One region of the Pedococcus ginsenosidimutans genome, then DNA from elsewhere that is predicted to be linked to it. Evidence: riboswitches for the same ligand, from Rfam matches in the RefSeq annotation. Region 1 holds a riboswitch; the other holds the start of a gene.
What was found. A riboswitch is a leader RNA that binds a small molecule or an ion and turns the genes downstream of it on or off. The one in region 1 is predicted to bind S-adenosylmethionine.
Positions count from the first base shown of each region.

Region 2: another riboswitch for S-adenosylmethionine. It lies ahead of ABEA42_RS17680 (aminotransferase class V-fold PLP-dependent enzyme); the one in region 1 lies ahead of metX (homoserine O-acetyltransferase MetX).

Region 1 is NZ_BAABLO010000004.1:306,904-311,841, reverse strand. Features, by position in the region: gene ABEA42_RS06235 (DUF4192 domain-containing protein) at 1-1,048, shown strand, start outside; SAM riboswitch class IV at 1,113-1,223, shown strand; gene metX (homoserine O-acetyltransferase MetX) at 1,239-2,375, shown strand; gene ABEA42_RS06225 (universal stress protein) at 2,444-2,845, shown strand; gene ABEA42_RS06220 (RNA polymerase sigma factor) at 3,046-4,677, shown strand; gene ABEA42_RS06215 (lytic murein transglycosylase) at 4,742-4,938, opposite strand, start outside.
Region 2 is NZ_BAABLO010000013.1:161,877-166,814, forward strand. Features, by position in the region: gene ABEA42_RS17675 (ribonuclease J) at 1-938, shown strand, start outside; gene ABEA42_RS17680 (aminotransferase class V-fold PLP-dependent enzyme) at 961-2,403, opposite strand; SAM riboswitch class IV at 2,445-2,557, opposite strand; gene ABEA42_RS17685 (DNA translocase FtsK) at 2,898-4,938, shown strand, end outside.

The DNA.
Region 1 (4,938 bases):
GCCGTACCAGCTCGGCTACCACCCGAGCGACTCACTCGTCCTCTGCGCCCTGCGCGGCGGACGCCTCGGGATGATCGAGCGGATCGACCTCCCACCGCCCGAGCACCTCGCGGAGGCGTGCAGCTCGGTCGTGGCCCCCATGGTCCGCGAGGACCCCGACGGGGTGCTGCTGGTCGGCTACGAGACCGAGGCCGGTGCCTCGACGGAGTTCTCCGACGCGGTGCGTGACGCGCTCGTCGGGTGCGGCATCCGGGTGGTCGACCGGATGGTCGTGCACGACGGCTGCTGGTCCGCGCCGGACTGTGCGTCGGGGTGCTGTCCCTCCGCCGAGGACGCGCAGCCGGTGCCGCGCGACGTCCCCGCGCTCGCGGACTTCGTGGCCCTCGAGGTCGCGCCGCTGCAGGGCCGGGACGACCTCGCCGCCATCGTCCGTGCCGACGGCGGGCTCGCGCCGGCCGTGGCTGCACTGCTCGCCCGGCGCGGAAGGGCCTCGACGGTGCGGTCGGTCGGCGGCGGAAGCCGGGCCGAGGCCGTGCAGCGCCTTCGGCACCTGGCGACCTGGGCCCTGGTCCTGGACGTCGGCGTCGACGCGAGACCGGTGGAGTCCCTCACCGCCGACGACGTGGCCGACCTCGTGGACAGCCTGCTCGACGTGGGGCTCAGGGACGCCGTCATCGCCTGGCTCTGCCCGGGCACCCTCCCGCTCGAGCTGCTGCCGGACGACCTCGCCGACGCCGTGGCCGTGAGCCTGCCCGCACCCGTGTGGGCCGGGCGCGCGGACGGTGGCACCGCAGGGGTGGTCGCGGGCCGACGACTGCTGGCGCGGCTGCAGTGGGTGGTGCGGGCGGTCCCCGACGACGTCGCGGCCCCGGTGCTGACGGTGCTGGCCAACTACGCGTGGTGGCTCGGTGACGGCGCGCTCACCAGGGTCGCGCTCGACCGGGCCCTTGCCCACGACCCCGGCTACCGGCTCGCCCTCCTGCTGGAGCGGATGGTCGACCTCGGGCTGCGCTCCCCGTCCGAGCCCGGGGCCGGTGTGCCTGCCTGAGCGGAGTGGGTCCAGTGTCCGGACGACCCGGACGAGAGGAGCACCGGCTCGTATGATGGGCGCAGGTGATGAGTCCCAGCGCCAAGCCCCGGCTTGCTGGGCGGCAACCCTCCTCGCGGTGGGGTGCCCCGGGTGAGGACCTGGCCGACCCTGATCCGGGCGGCAAGCGCGATGCCCCAGGAGTACCCCGATGACGACCACCTCCCGTCCGCCGACGACCTCTGGCGCCTGGCGCGAGGGCGACCCCGTGGGCAGCCGGCGCTTCGTCGGCCTCGGGGCCGTCGAGCTCGAGCGCGGCGGTGTGCTGCCCGACGTCACGGTCGCCTACGAGACCTGGGGCGAGCTCAACGCCGCCGGCGACAACGCCATCCTCGTCGAGCACGCGCTCACCGGCGACGCCCACGTCGTCGGTGAGGCCGGCCCGGGCCACCCGACCCCGGGGTGGTGGGACGGCCTCGTCGGCCCGGGGAGTCCGCTCGACACCGACCGCTTCTTCGTCGTGGCCTCCAACGTCCTAGGCGGCTGCCAGGGCACGACCGGGCCGTCCTCGTCGGCGCCCGACGGCACGGCGTGGGGGAGCAGGTTCCCCTTCGTCACGGTCCGCGACCAAGTGCAGGTCGAGGCACTGCTCGCCGACCGGCTGGGTATCGAGCGGTGGCACCTCGTGCTGGGGGGCTCCATGGGCGGGATGCGGGCCCTGGAGTGGGCGGTCGGCCACCCCGATCGGGTGGACCGGGCGGTGGTGCTGGCCAGCACCGCGTACGCCACCGCGGAGCAGATCGCGTGGTGCCAGGCGCAGCTGCTGGCCATCCGGTCCGACCCGCACTTCCGGAACGGCGACTACTACGACCAGCACACCGGGCCGGACGCCGGCCTGGGCATCGCACGGCGGATCGCCCACGTGACCTACCGCAGCGAGCTCGAGCTGCACGAGCGGTTCGGTCGCGAGCCGCAGGGGAGTGAGGAGCCTCTGGGGGGCCGCGGGCGCTACGCCGTCGAGTCCTACCTCGACCACCACGCGGGCAAGCTCGCCGGGCGGTTCGACGCCAACTCCTATCTCGTCCTCACCGAGGCGATGAACTCCCACGACGTCGGCCGGGGTCGCGGCGGGGTCCCGGAGGCGCTCCGGCGGGTGCGCGCGGACGTGCTCGTCGTCGCGGTCGACTCCGACCGGCTCTACCCGCCGCGGCTCTCCCACGAGATCGCCGAGGGCATCGGGGGGGCGAGCCTGCACACCGTGCGGTCCGACTACGGCCACGACGGCTTCCTCATCGAGCTCGACCAGGTGGGGGCCGTCGTCGAGCGAGTGCTCGCCGACCCTGCCTGACCTCGGGATTTCCGATAGCGTCTGAGCCGCGGCCTTTGCCGCGGTTGTCGACGAACGAGGAGGTTCCCGTGGCCATCGTTGTGGGGTATGTCCCGACGAAGGAAGGGCGAGCCGCGCTGCGGCGCGCGGCGGACGAGTCGCTGCTGCGCAAGTCCAGGCTCATCGTCATCAACTCCCAGCGCGGTGGACGCGACTTCGACGCGGACGAGGCCCAGCGGTTCGACGCCGAGCTCACCCGCATCCAGTCCGAGCTCGACGCCGAGGGGCTCGAGCACGAGGTGCGACAGCTGGTCCGCGGCAACGAGCCCGCTGAGGACCTCATCGCGGTGGCCGAGGCCGAGCAGGCGGAGTTCATCGTCATCGGCCTGCGCCGGCGCACGCCGGTCGGCAAGCTCATCCTGGGCTCCAACGCCCAGCGCATCCTGCTCGACGCCTCGTGCCCCGTCCTGGCGGTCAAGGCCGACGCCTGAGGGGGTTCCGCGCCCGATTTCGGGCACGGATGCAAGTTTGCGGGGCATCTCGTTTTACAATGTCCAGAACGAGGTCGCGCAAGGGTCAGCAACGCGCGGTCCCGGCAATACTTCCGCTCCCGCAGTTGTTGTCCTAGGCGTGTCCGATCACGCCTGTGATGGCGTGCGCCGTGCCGCGATCCCGCGACGAAAGGTAGTCCGTGTCGCCTGTGTCCAAGAAGGCTGCGAGCCCCGCACCGTCTCTCCCCGCCGAGTTCTCCCACCCTGCGCTGCAGCAGCTGCTCATGCAGGGCCGCACCAACGGCTCTGTCGACAGCGCGGCACTGCGTGAGGCCCTCGAGGGCGCCGAGGTGGCCCCGAAGCGGATGAAGGCGGTCCTGCGCTCGCTGGACGAGCAGGGCATCACGGTCACCCTCGACGCCGCCACCGCCAGCCGTGCGGTCGCCGCGACGACCACCCGGCGCACGGCGACGGCGACGGCCAAGAAGGCGGCGTCCAAGCCCGCTGCGAAGAAGGCTGCCTCGGCGACCTCCGCCAAGGCCGAGGCCCCTGCTGCCAAGAGCACCGCCAAGGCGGCTGCCAAGCCCGCGACCAAGACCGCGGCCAAGGCGACGACGACCAAGAAGGCCGCAGCCGCGGCGGCGGAGCCCGCCAAGCCCGCGACCAAGAAGGCCGCTGCCAAGTCCGCTGCCGCCACCAAGGCCGCCCCGAAGAGCGATGTCCCGGCGGGCGACGAGGACGGCGACGAGGTCGAGGTCGAGCCCACCGACGTGGTCGAGTCCGAGCTCGAGGACGTCGTGGTCGAGGACGAGACCGAAGAGGTCGCCAAGAAGGACGGCGAGGAGGACGAGTCCTCCTCCGGCTTCGTCCTGCGTGACGACGACGAGGACGACGCCCCGGTCCAGCAGGTCGTGACCGCGGGTGCCACCGCCGACCCTGTCAAGGACTACCTCAAGCAGATCGGCAAGGTCGCCCTCCTCAACGCCGAGCAGGAGGTCGAGCTCGCCAAGCGCATCGAGGCCGGCCTGTTCGCCGAGGAGCGCCTCAACTCCGGCGACAAGATCGACATGAAGCTCAAGCGCGAGCTGTGGTGGATCGCCCAGGACGGCAAGAAGGCCAAGAACCACCTGCTCGAGGCCAACCTGCGCCTCGTGGTCTCCCTGGCCAAGCGCTACACCGGTCGCGGGATGCTGTTCCTCGACCTGATCCAGGAGGGCAACCTCGGCCTCATCCGTGCGGTCGAGAAGTTCGACTACACCAAGGGCTACAAGTTCTCGACGTACGCGACGTGGTGGATCCGCCAGGCCATCACCCGCGCGATGGCCGACCAGGCGCGCACCATCCGCATCCCCGTCCACATGGTCGAGGTCATCAACAAGCTCGCCCGCGTGCAGCGGCAGATGCTGCAGGACCTCGGGCGCGAGCCCACCCCGGAGGAGCTCGCCAAGGAGCTCGACATGACCCCTGAGAAGGTCGTCGAGGTCCAGAAGTACGGTCGCGAGCCCATCTCGCTGCACACGCCGCTCGGCGAGGACGGCGACAGCGAGTTCGGTGACCTCATCGAGGACTCCGAGGCCGTCGTGCCTGCCGACGCGGTGAGCTTCACGCTCCTGCAGGAGCAGCTGCACTCGGTGCTCGACACCCTGTCCGAGCGCGAGGCCGGCGTGGTCTCGATGCGCTTCGGCCTGACCGACGGCCAGCCGAAGACGCTGGACGAGATCGGCAAGGTCTACGGCGTGACCCGCGAGCGGATCCGCCAGATCGAGTCCAAGACGATGAGCAAGCTGCGCCACCCGAGCCGTTCGCAGGTCCTGCGCGACTACCTCGACTGAGCAGTCCCGCCGGAGCGCGGGAGGCAGAACAGGCCAGGTGACCTTCGGGTCGCCTGGCCTGTTCTCATGTCCCGGGGTCCGTGGGTGACGTCGTGGTCGGGTCCGGGGTGGTGGTCGTCGGGTCGGACGTCGTCGTCGTGGGGTCCGGCGTGGTCGTGGTCGGGTCCGGGGTGGTGGTCGTCGGGTCCGGCGTCGTCGTGGTCGGGTCAGGTGTCGTGGTCGTGGGATCCGGCGTCGTCGTGGTCGGGTCAGGTGTCGTGG
Region 2 (4,938 bases), on a different contig from region 1:
AGGTGCTCAACGCCGCGGAGAAGGCCGGGCGCAAGGTCGCCATGGTGGGTCGCTCGATGGTGCGCAACATGGGGATCGCGGCCGAGCTCGGCTACCTCAAGGTCCCCGACGGCGTCCTGGTCGACGTCAAGAAGCTCGACAACTTCCCCGACCACCAGGTCGTCCTCATCTGCACCGGCTCGCAGGGTGAGCCGATGGCCGCCCTGTCGCGGATGGCCAACCGCGACCACCGCATCGACGTCGGCAAGGGCGACACGGTCCTGCTGGCGTCCTCGCTGATCCCCGGCAACGAGAACGCCGTCTACCGCGTCATCAACGGCCTCATGCGCCTGGGCGCCAACGTCGTCCACAAGGGCAACGCCAAGGTCCACGTCTCGGGGCACGCCAGCGCCGGCGAGCTCCTCTACTGCTACAACATCGTCAAGCCCCGCAACGTCATGCCGGTCCACGGCGAGTGGCGCCACCTGGTCGCCAACGCCGAGCTGGCCGTGCAGACCGGCGTGCCCCGCGAGCGCGTGGTGCTGGCCGAGGACGGCGTGGTCGTCGACCTCGTCGACGGCAGGGCGAAGGTCGTCGGGGCGGTCGACTGCGGCTACGTCTACGTCGACGGCTCGTCGGTCGGCGAGTTCGACGAGGCGCTGCTCAAGGACCGCCGCATCCTGCGCGACGAGGGGTTCATCTCGGTCATCGTCGTCATGGACTCGGCCACCGGGAAGGTGGCGGCAGGCCCGGAGATCCAGGCCCGCGGCTTCGCCGAGGACGACGAGATCTTCCGCCAGGTGCGCCCCAAGATCGAGCAGGCGCTCGCTGACGCCACCGGCAACGGCGTCACCGACTCCTACCAGCTCGAGCAGGTCGTGCGACGCGCGGTCGGCAGCTGGGTCGGTGGCAAGATCCGCCGCCGCCCGATGATCATCCCGGTCGTCATCCAGGCCTGACGCCGGCCGCGGTCCGCCCGCCCTACCAGGGGCGGGCGGGGGCCAGGTCTCGGGTGTCGTCGACCGGCACCCACCCCTCGCTGCCGTGCGCGTACTCGTGCCGCGGCCCGTGCGCGGCGAGGTCGGCGACCGCGGTGAGCAGCCGCTCGACGTGCGCTGCGGTGGTGGCCAGGCCGATGCTGGCGCGCACGGCGGTGTCCGGCCCCGCCGAGTACGGGTCGTCGAGCAGGGTGTCGACGCACAGGTGGGCGCAGAACTTGCCGTCGCGGACCCCGATGCCGTGCTCGGCCGACAGCGCGGCCGAGACGAGCGAGGAGTCGAGGCCGTCCACGGTGAACGTCGCGACGGCGACCCGCTCGTGCTCGTCCCCGAACAGCGAGTAGGTCTGCACGCCGTCGATCTCGCGCAGCCCCTCCAGCAGGGCCTTGCCGAGCCGGTCCTCGTGGGCCTCGATGGCCTCGGCGTGCTCGCGCAGCGCGTGGCAGGCGGCGGCCAGGGCGATCGCCCCGATGACGTTGGGGCTGCCGCCCTCGTGCCGCGCGGAGCCGGTGTGCCACTGCACCCCTCGCTCGGTCACCGACCTCGTGGCGCCGCCTCCGGGGAGGTAGGGCGCGGCGGCGTCGAGCCAGTCCGCGCGGCCGGCCAGGACGCCGGCGCCGAACGGGGCGTAGAGCTTGTGGCCCGACAGCACGACGTAGTCGACGCCGAGCTCGTCGAGGTCGACCCGGCGGTGCGGGGCGTACTGCGCCGCGTCGAGGACGACCCGGGCGCCGGCGCGGCGGGCCACGGCGGCCAGCTCGCGGACCGGCCACAGCTCGCCGGTGACGTTGGACGCGCCGGTGAGGACGACGAGCCGGTGCCGGCCGTGCCGCGTGCGCAGCGCCTCCTCGAGCAGGACGACCGCGTCGGCGGCGCTGCCGGGCACGGGGATGCGGACCGTCTGGCGCGCCTTCCACGGCAGCAGTGCGGCGTGGTGCTCGGACTCGAACACGAACACCGAGGTGTCGCGGGGGAGCGAGCGCGCGAGCAGGGTGAAGGAGTCGGTGCTGTTGCGGGTGAAGACGACCTCGTCACCCTCGCGGGCGCCGACGAAGGCGGAGACCTCGGCCCTGGCCTGCTCGTACCAGCCGCTCGTGACCGCGGAAGCCCAGCCCTTGCCGCGGTGCACCGAGGAGTAGGTCCGCAGCGCGGTGTCCACGGCGGCCTTGACGCTGACCAGGGCAGGGGTCGACGCCGCGTGGTCGAAGTTGGCGTAGTCGGTGGGGCCGTCGAGCGTCGGGACCGGCAGCCCGGCGGACAGCACCGCCGGCACCACCGGGGACTCGGCGTCGCCCGCGGTCGGCAGCGGGAGGGAGGGGACCGCGCGCAGGTGCTCCCGGGCGTGGGCCAGGGGAGCGGTGCGGCGGACGGCCGCTGCGGCCGGCGTGCCCTCGACGGTGGTGGGCGGGGTGCTGGCTATCGACACGGAGATCAGCTCCTGGGTCCGGTGGACCCGGGCTGGGCTCGGGTCCGCGCTTGCCGGCTGCTGGTGCAGACGGCCCGGTCGTCACCCGGAGCACCCCACCGCGGTGGAGGGTTGCTGGTCAGCAAGCCGGGGCTACGCGCTGACACTCATGACCTTGGTCGACGACGGTAGCGGCCGTCGTGCGGCGCCTCCAGCAGGCGGACGGACCTTCCCGTCATCTGAGACGTGCCGGGATCGGAGGAGAGGGCGGGGCTGGTGCGCCTGCGCCGACGCCCAGCGGTCTCCGTGAGGATCCGCGGTCGTCGGCGCAGGCCCCGCCAGACGCAGCCCCAGAGTGACACCGGCGCGTCCCGGTGCACAGGGCTGGGACCGGTCCGTGTCCGAAGTGATGCGCGCCCCTCACCCGTTCGGGGGAGAGCGGCGGTGGCATTTTGAGCAGCCTGCGACGCGTGTGACGCGTGTGTCCGGTGTGGCCGTCGCGTAGCCTGCGGACCATGGCCACACGTCCGTCCACCCCGACGCGCTCCTCCTCGGCCGGGCAGGCGCGCAAGGGCACTGCCACGCGCCCTGCCAACCGTCGGTCCAGCACTCCCCGCAAGCAGCCCGCGCGGGGCAAGGCGAGCGGTGGTGGCCTGCCCCTGCCGCTGCGCGCCGTCCGCGGCACGTGGATGGGTATGGCGCACGTGGCCGGCGGCGCCGTCCGGCGGGTCGGGAGCAGCGCGCGCGAGCTCGAGCCGGAGCACCGTCGCGACGGCGTGGGCTTCACCCTGCTCGGCCTCGCGATCCTCGTCGCGGCCCGTGAGTGGTGGGCCTTCGAGGGCTCGGTCGGCGACGTCATCCACGCAGTCGTGGCCGGCACCTTCGGGCGCGTCGCGTACGCCGTGCCCCTCCTGCTGCTGTTCCTCGGCATCCGGCTGCTGCGTGCCCCCCAGGACGACGGGGCGACGTCGCGGATCGGGATCGGCCTCGGTGCCCTCGTCTTCGCCGCCTGCGGCCTCGCCCACGTCTCGCAGGGCATCCCGACCCCTCCCCAGGGGGCCGACGGGATGCGCGAGGGCGGCGGCATCATCGGCTTCCTCGCCTCGAGCCCGCTCGAGGCGGCGGTGTCGGTCTACGGCACGGTCCCGATCCTGCTCATGCTCGGGTTCTTCGGCCTGCTCGTCATGACCGCCACGCCCGTCCACATGATCCCCGAGCGGCTCGCCGAGCTGCGTGACCACCTGCTGCACCGCGGGATGCCCGAGCCGGAGCCGGTCGAGGTCGTCGAGGACAAGCCGCGCCGGCGCCGTCGGGTCATCGAGCCCGAGGGACCGCTCGACGGCGACGAGGCGTTCGAGAAGGCCGCCGTGGTCGTCCCCGACGGCAAGGGGCTGCGCCCCGGTGAGAAGCGACCCACTGCCCCCGGCGTCCTCGCACCCGGTGCCGCCGCGGCCGCCGTGCCCGCGCGCCAGCCCGTGGTCGAGAAGGTCGCCCTCGAGGCGCCCCCGACCACCCCGCTGCCGCAGCGCGTCGAGCAGCTCGCCCTCGCCGGCGACATCACCTACACGCTGCCCGACAACGCGCTGCTCGAGCCGGGCTCGCCGCACAAGTCGCGCAGCGCGGCCAACGACCGCGTCGTCGAGGCGCTGACCCAGGTCCTCGACCAGTTCGACATCGACGCCCAGGTCACCGGCTTCAGCCGCGGCCCGACCGTGACGCGCTACGAGGTCGAGCTCGGCCCCGGCATCAAGGTCGAGCGGGTCACCGCCCTGTCCAAGAACATCGCGTACGCCGTCGCCTCGGCCGACGTCCGCATCCTGTCGCCGATCCCGGGCAAGTCGGCCATCGGCATCGAGATCCCCAACACCGACCGCGAGAAGGTCAGCCTCGGCGACGTGCTGCGCAGCCAGGCGGCGCGCGGCAACGAGCACCCGATGGTGATGGGGGTCGGCAAGGACGTGGAGGGCGGCTACGTCATCGCCAACCTGGCCAAGATGCCCCACCTGCTGGTCGCGGGAGCCACCGGCGCCGGCAAGTCCAGCTTCGTCAACTCCATGATCACCTCGATCCTCATGCGCTCGACGCCCGACGAGGTCCGCATGGTCCTGGTCGACCCCAAGCGCGTCGAGCTCACCGCGTACGAGGGGATCCCGCACCTCATCACCCCGATCATCACCAACCCCAAGAAGGCCGCCGAGGCCCTGCAGTGGGTGGTGCGGGAGATGGACACGCGCTACGACGACCTCGCCCAGTTCGGGTTCAAGCACGTCGACGACTTCAACAAGGCGGTCAAGGCCGGCAAGGTCAAGCCGCTGCCGGGCAGCGAGCGGGTCATCCAGCCCTACCCGTACCTCCTCGTCATCGTCGACGAGCTCGCCGACCTCATGATGGTCGCCCCGCGTGACGTCGAGGAGTCGATCGTCCGCATCACCCAGCTCGCACGGGCCGCCGGCATCCACCTCGTGCTCGCCACGCAGCGCCCGTCGGTCGACGTCGTCACCGGCCTCATCAAGGCCAACGTGCCCTCGCGCATGGCGTTCGCGACCTCCTCGCTCG